DNA from 3 places in the Brevibacterium sp. FAM 24630 genome. Region 2 is predicted to be linked to each of the others. Evidence: predicted binding sites of a transcription regulator. Region 2 holds the regulator's gene; each other region holds the start of a gene.
What was found. Region 2 encodes HrcA, which represses chaperone genes, less so after heat shock. Its sites were predicted from a motif close to TTNGCACTCGNNNNNNNCGAGTGCNAA; they were not measured.
Positions count from the first base shown of each region.

Region 1: a site for HrcA is predicted at 1,487-1,513, ahead of groL (chaperonin GroEL). Genes of this name have one in related genera too.
Region 3: a site for HrcA is predicted at 1,186-1,212, ahead of groES (co-chaperone GroES). Genes of this name have one in related genera too.

Region 1 is NZ_JBNBZD010000012.1:119,876-122,144, reverse strand. It holds gene groL (chaperonin GroEL) at 1-1,330, opposite strand, end outside; gene ACPUD7_RS10995 (cold-shock protein) at 1,858-2,061, opposite strand.
Region 2 is NZ_JBNBZD010000028.1:34,185-36,453, reverse strand. It holds gene ACPUD7_RS16100 (DUF3097 domain-containing protein) at 1-285, opposite strand, end outside; gene hrcA (heat-inducible transcriptional repressor HrcA) at 460-1,503, shown strand; gene dnaJ (molecular chaperone DnaJ) at 1,633-2,269, shown strand, end outside.
Region 3 is NZ_JBNBZD010000020.1:61,438-63,706, forward strand. It holds gene groL (chaperonin GroEL) at 1-701, opposite strand, end outside; gene groES (co-chaperone GroES) at 738-1,031, opposite strand; gene ACPUD7_RS14035 (ubiquitin-like domain-containing protein) at 1,428-2,269, opposite strand, start outside.

The sequences.
Region 1 (2,269 bases), on a different contig from region 2:
CAACCTTGACGATGTTGGCACCGGTGGCCTCGTCTCCCTCGAGTGAGAGGTCGGCGAAAGCGGCCTTGCCCGCCTGGATCAGGGACACGCCGCCACCGGCGACGATTCCCTCTTCCACAGCAGCCTTGGCGTTGCGCACGGCATCTTCAATGCGGTGCTTCGTTTCCTTGAGCTCGACCTCGGTCGCGGCTCCGGCCTTGATGACTGCAACACCGCCGGCCAGCTTGGCCAGACGTTCCTGCAGCTTCTCACGGTCGTAGTCGGAGTCCGAGTTCTCGATCTCCGCGCGGATCTGAGCGACCCGACCGGCGATCTCCTCGGCGTCTCCTGCGCCCTCAACGATGGTGGTCTCGTCCTTGGTGATGACGACCTTGCGGGCGGTGCCCAGCAGATCGGTGGTCACGCCGTCGAGCTTGAGCCCGACTTCCTCGGACACGACCTGGCCGCCGGTGAGGATGGCGATGTCGGCGAGCTGAGCCTTGCGGCGGTCACCGAAGCCCGGAGCCTTGACGGCCACGGACTTGAAGGTGCCCTTGAGCTTGTTCAGCACCAGGACGGCCAGGGCTTCGCCCTCGACGTCTTCGGCGATGATGAACAGGGGCTTGTTGGACTGCTGGACCTTCTCGAGGACCGGCAGCAGATCCTTCACATTCGAGATCTTGGAGTTGACGATGAGGATGTAGGGATCCTCAAGGACAGCTTCCTGACGATCGGTGTCGGTGACGAAGTAACCGGAGATGTAGCCCTTGTCGAAGCGCATACCCTCGGTCAGTTCGAGCTCGAGTCCGAAGGTGTTGGACTCTTCGACGGTGACGACGCCTTCCTTGCCGACCTTATCGATGGCCTCGGCGATCAGTTCGCCGATCGCAGGATCTCCGGCGGAGATGCCGGCGGTCGCGGCGATCTGTTCCTTGGTCTCGATGTCGATGGCGTTCTTCAGCAGCACACCGGTGACAGCTTCCACTGCCTTTTCGATGCCGCGCTTGAGGCTGAGCGGATCAGCACCGGCTGCCACGTTGCGCAGGCCTTCGCGGACGAGAGCCTGAGCGAGCACGGTAGCGGTGGTGGTTCCGTCGCCTGCGACGTCGTCAGTCTTCTTGGCGACTTCCTTGACGAGCTCGGCGCCGATCTTCTCGTAGGGATCCTCGAGTTCGATCTCCTTGGCGATGGAGACACCATCGTTGGTGATGGTCGGTGCGCCCCACTGCTTTTCGAGCACGACGTTGCGACCGCGGGGTCCAAGGGTCACCTTGACCGCGTCCGCAAGCTGGTTGAGTCCAGCTTCGAGTCCTCGACGAGCTTCTTCGTCGAATGCAATCATCTTTGCCATAGCGGCTTAGATCCTCCCTGATGGAGTGGAGTGGGAAACCAGAGCAGTCGTCAGCGCCCGCGACGGCAGAGAGTGTGCCCGCATGTTCCATTCCACATAAGGACCACGCTCTCGAGACAACTGATGGGAACCCATCGGTTTTCACCACTACTAGATTTAGCACTCTCACCATGCGAGTGCAAATATTCGTCGCCCGCCAAGATGGGCGAGAACAGTTGAGATCCGCGAGTTGTCGGCGCGCGGTGAAGGCACAGAGGGCAGTTCGGCCCAGCGCGAAACGGTGGTGCGGGCCGATTGCGAACGGCCCACTCAAAGTCGAGCAGCACGGTTTCAAACATGTGCTGTTCAACCCAAACCGTGCCGAATCGAATCTCCCGCCCTGGAGGACCCTTCCCACGCGGGCACTGAAAAGCGCCGAGCAGTTGCCTGCTCGGCGCTTTCCCCGCGCGATTGGTGCCGGTCGACCCGAAAGCCGTTCCGACGCCCCGCCGCAGCGGATCAGAAGACTGTGTTGATAGCAGTCAGTCTCAGAGGAGGGTGACGGACTCCGCCTGAGGACCCTTTTGTCCTTCTCCGACTTCGAACTGAACCTGCTGGCCCTCTTCGAGAGAGCGGTAGCCGTCCATCTGGATTGCGCTCCAGTGAACGAACACGTCCTGGTTGTCGCCTTCAAGGGTGATGAAGCCGTAGCCCTTTTCAGCGTTGAACCACTTGACGGTACCTTGTGCCATTACTTCTCCATACAGTGCAGTGCCATTGAAATCCCGTACTTCAGTCGCGATCGGGCGACCGCATCTGGAATACGGAAGCTGGCAAAACTCAACCGACCCCGCGACTTCTCTCATTGACCTCGGGAGAATAATCTCGGTGAAGCACGATTAGAACACAAGGTGCTGTGCTTGCCTAGCTGGTGCAACTCTACCGCAGGCACGCATCCCA
Region 2 (2,269 bases):
CTGCGCTTTCTTCTTCGTCGGCAGCCGCAGATCGACCGGTTGCCCTTCCAGCAGGAAGCCCGGGCCCAGGGGGAACGCATGCACCCGGCCGTTGCGGTCCTCGAGATTGACGACGACACCGGCCGTGGTCTTCTCCGCTCCGACGACCGCACCGACATATCCGCTCATCGCATCTTCGAGCACCATGCCCAGGCCGAGTTCGACCGGGCGGGACTTCTTCGGACGGTGAGACGACGGTGAGGAGCCGGAGAGCACATCGGGGCCATAGCGATCAAAAACATTCACGGGACACCACCCTAATGAAGGAGCGTCGGGGTCGCGCGCAGACCCGCGGGACACCCCTGAAATGAAATCAGCGGTCGAGAGGCGTAGAATTGGCACTCAGTCGCAATGAGTGCCAGTTCGGGCATGCGGAGACCGACACGGGCACCGGGAACAGAGGCGGGGAGGAGGTCCGCGATGAACGACAGCAGACGAGCACAGGTACTGCGCGCCATCGTCGAGGACTTCGTCGCCACCAACGAACCCGTGGGATCGAAGGCGATCGTGCAGCGGCACACCCTCGGCGTCTCACCGGCGACGATCCGCAACGACATGGCCCAGCTCGAACACGAGGGCTACATCGCCCAACCGCACACTTCGGCGGGCCGGATCCCCACCGACCTCGGATACCGGATGTTCGTCGACTGCATCGACGAGTTCAAACCGCTGACCGGTGCCGAACGCAGTGCGATCTTCCAGCTCATCGACGGTGAAGTCGACCTCGACGGGATGCTCGACCGCACCGTACGCGTGCTGTCGGGGCTGACCCACCAGGTCGCCCTCATCCAATACCCGACGGTGTCCCGCGCCCGGATCAAGCACGTCGAGATCGTCGGCCTCGGACCGGGGCGGATCCTTGTCGTCCTCATCACCGACGCCGGACAGGTCGAACAGAAGTCCATCATCACCCCGACGCCGGTCGATGACGACGCCGTCCGCGGCCTGCGCGACCAGATCAACGCCGAGTTCGCCGGCCGCAAGCTCTCGCAGGTCCTCGGTTCCGCCCCGGGCGTCGAGGCGGCCGCGACTCCCGATCCTGCCGAGCCCGGGGCCCTCGACGACTCCGGACTGCAGCAGGTCCGCGCCGCCGTCGTCGACCTCGTCGCCGCCACTCGTGAAGAGCGCATCATCATGGCCGGCACCGCGAACCTCGCACGCTCCGGACGTGAGTTCGGTGAGAAGATGGGCCCGATCCTCGAGGCCTTCGAAGAACAGGTGGTCCTCCTCAAGTTGCTCACCTCGATGGCCGAAGACCAAGAGGAGATCAGTGTGCGCATCGGGCGTGAGAATACTCACGAATCATTGAGTTCGACTTCTGTCGTGGCCGCCGAATATGGTCATGAGGCGGGTTCCTCGGCCAGACTGGCGGTGCTCGGCCCGACCAGAATGGATTATCCGACGACGATCTCGGCTGTCCGGGCCGTCGCGAAGTACGTGTCCTCGATCCTCGATCGAGGGTAGGGCCGCTGAAGACGAAGAGCTGGAGGCGCCCGAATCAGGGCGAGACCATATCGGTGAGGACTGCGTGGAAGCGCGGTCGCCACCACCAAGAACTGAGAAGACCACTACGTCAGGGAGAGAGAAGTTTCTGTGGCCGATCACTATGAAACACTCGGAGTGTCCAAAGATGCTTCCGCGGCTGAGATCAAGTCGTCGTACCGGAAGCTGGCACGCAAGTACCACCCGGACGTCAACCCCGGTCACGAAGACGAATTCAAGGCCATCTCACTGGCCTACGATGTGCTCTCCGACCCGGAGAAGCGGCGCAACTACGACATGGGCGGCGGCGAGAACGGTCAGGGCTTCCCGGCCGGCGGCGGCTTCGGCGGCTTCGGAGACATCTTCGAAACCTTCTTCGGCGGCGGAGGGGGACAGGCCGCCGGTCCGATCCCACGCACCCAGCGCGGCAAGGACGCCCTCGTCGGCGTCAGCATCGACCTCAAGACTGCGGCCTTCGGCGGCACCGTCGATCTCGATGTGACCACCGCCGTCGTCTGCGACACGTGCTCCGGTGCCGGCACCCAGGAAGGCACGAAGATCGAGACCTGCAGCCTGTGCCACGGCGCCGGCAGCGTCCAGCGCATGACCCGCACCCTGCTGGGCCAGATGGTCACGAACCAGACCTGCAACTCCTGCCACGGATTCGGCACCGTCATCCCGAGCCCCTGCCTCAACTGCCAGGGCGACGGCCGCGTGCGCAAACAGCGGACGATGAAGATCCGGATCC
Region 3 (2,269 bases), on a different contig from region 2:
ACGGGCAGGAGCTCCTGGATGTTGGAGATCTTGCCCTGGTTGATGAGGATGAGAGCGTCGGAGAGCACAGCTTCCTGACGATCGGCATCGGTCACGAAGTGCGGCGAGAGGAAGCCCTTGTCGAACTGCATTCCCTCGGTGATCTCGAGCTCAACAGATGCGGCCTGGGACTCATCGATCGTGATGACGCCGTCCTTGCCCACCTTGTCGAAGGCATCGGCGATGAGCTTGCCGATCTCTTCGGACTGAGCGGACAGTCCGGCGACGTGCGCGATCTCCGAGGAGTCGGCGACGTCGCGGGCGATGGTGCCCAGCTGATCCGAGACAGCCTCAACAGCGGTCTCGATGCCGCGCTTGAGCTGACCGGGTGCGGCACCTGCGGCGACGTTGCGCAGTCCTTCGTTGACGAAGGCCTGAGCAAGAACGGTCGCGGTGGTGGTTCCGTCACCGGCGATGTCGTTCGTCTTGGTGGCGACTTCCTTGGCCAACTGTGCGCCGAGGTTCTCGTACGGATCGTCGACCTCGACCTCACGGGCGATGGTCACACCATCGTTCGTGATCGTGGGAGCGCCCCACTTCTTATCAAGCACGACATTGCGGCCCTTGGGCCCCAGCGTCACCTTGACGGTGTCGGCGAGAGTGTTGACACCCTTTTCGAGTGCACGACGAGCTTCGTCGTCGAATTCCAATGATTTAGGCATTCGTCCTCCTGTCTGTGAAGTAGTTGTTCAGAGGATTCAGCCGATGACGGCGAGCACGTCGCGAGCCGAGAGCACGAGGAATTCTTCGCCTGCGTACTTGACTTCGGTGCCTCCGTACTTGGAGTAGATGACCTTGTCGCCGACGGCGACGTCGACCGGCACACGGTTTCCGTTGTCAGCAACGCGGCCGGGGCCGACTGCGACAACTTCGCCTTCCTGAGGCTTTTCCTTGGCGGTTTCGGGAATGACCAGACCACTGGCGGTAGTCTGCTCTGCTTCGACCTGACGGATGACAATCCGATCTTCGAGTGGCTTGATGGAGACCGACATTTCGGGCTCTCTCCCTTCGCTGGGTTCTATTTCATTGAGTCAGACGGCGGCTGCTGCCATGAACCTCTCGTCGTCGCGGGTGCCGAGCGATTCGACCGTCTTATGAAACTGGCACTCGATGAGTGCTAGTGCTAATTCTGACTCTAGAACGGCTTTAGCACTCGGTCAACTTGAGTGCCAACAATTCGTCATGCTCTGGGCGAAAGTTCAGTCTGGGCCCACATGCCGGCCGGGCAGCCCGGCCGGCCTGACCCGACATCCCGTGAATGCAGAGAACGTGGGCCCCGGGATCTCTCCGCGGGGCCCACGCCCATTCCGACCGCCTCAGCTCAGTTGTGTCGATATCTGTTGTCAACGGCGGTCAGATCTTGTCTCAGCGAAGGCTCTGGCCGGTGCTCAGGAGCACTGCCACTGACTCCAGCCCTCTTGCGCCTGCAACTTCTTCGCACGCTGGAACTGCTCCTGCGGGCTGGCATCAGACGGGTTGCCGCTGCCACCCATGGATTGCCAGGTCGAGGGCAGGAACTGGAACAGACCGAAGTGGGTGCCGTTCGAGGCCTTCGGATTGAAATTCGATTCGCACTCGACGATCGAATACCACTTGGAGCCGGGTCCGCCGAGCATCGCCTTGATCTCGGCAGTGCTCATCGAGCCGCCGGTCGAACCGGAGTCGCCGCCGCCGGTGCTCGAGTCACCGGAGTCCGAGCCGCCGGAGTCCGAGCTTCCGGAGTCGGAGCCGCCAGTGTCAGCCGGGGTCTCCTTCTTCTTCGTGCCCTGGATGACGACCTTGGTCTTGGGTTCGGAGAGGACCTTCTCGTCCTTCTTCTCCTTCTTCACCTGCTCGCCGTTGATGGTCTTGACCTTGTAGACGACCTGCTTCTGTCCGTCCTTGCCTTCGGACTCGACCTTGGTCTCGCCCTGGTAGAGGGAGTCGGACTTCTTGGTCTCGACCTTGGCCTTGATGGCCTGCTCGTCCTTGACGGTCTTGTTCTCGACGCGGTTGACGGTGAGCACCTGACCGTCGGAGAGCGAAGCGGACATCGGCACGGACAGGAAGTCGTCCTTCTTGAGCTTGACGCCCGACTCAGTGAGTGCTTCCTTCGCGGTGCCGACCGCGGCCGAGACCTTGTGGTCCTTGCCGTCGGCGACGATGGTGAGATCCTTCGCCGTGGTCACGTCGATGTCGTTGCCGTCTTCCTTCAGCCGCTGCTTGGCATCGGTGTTGAGGTCGGCGCCCT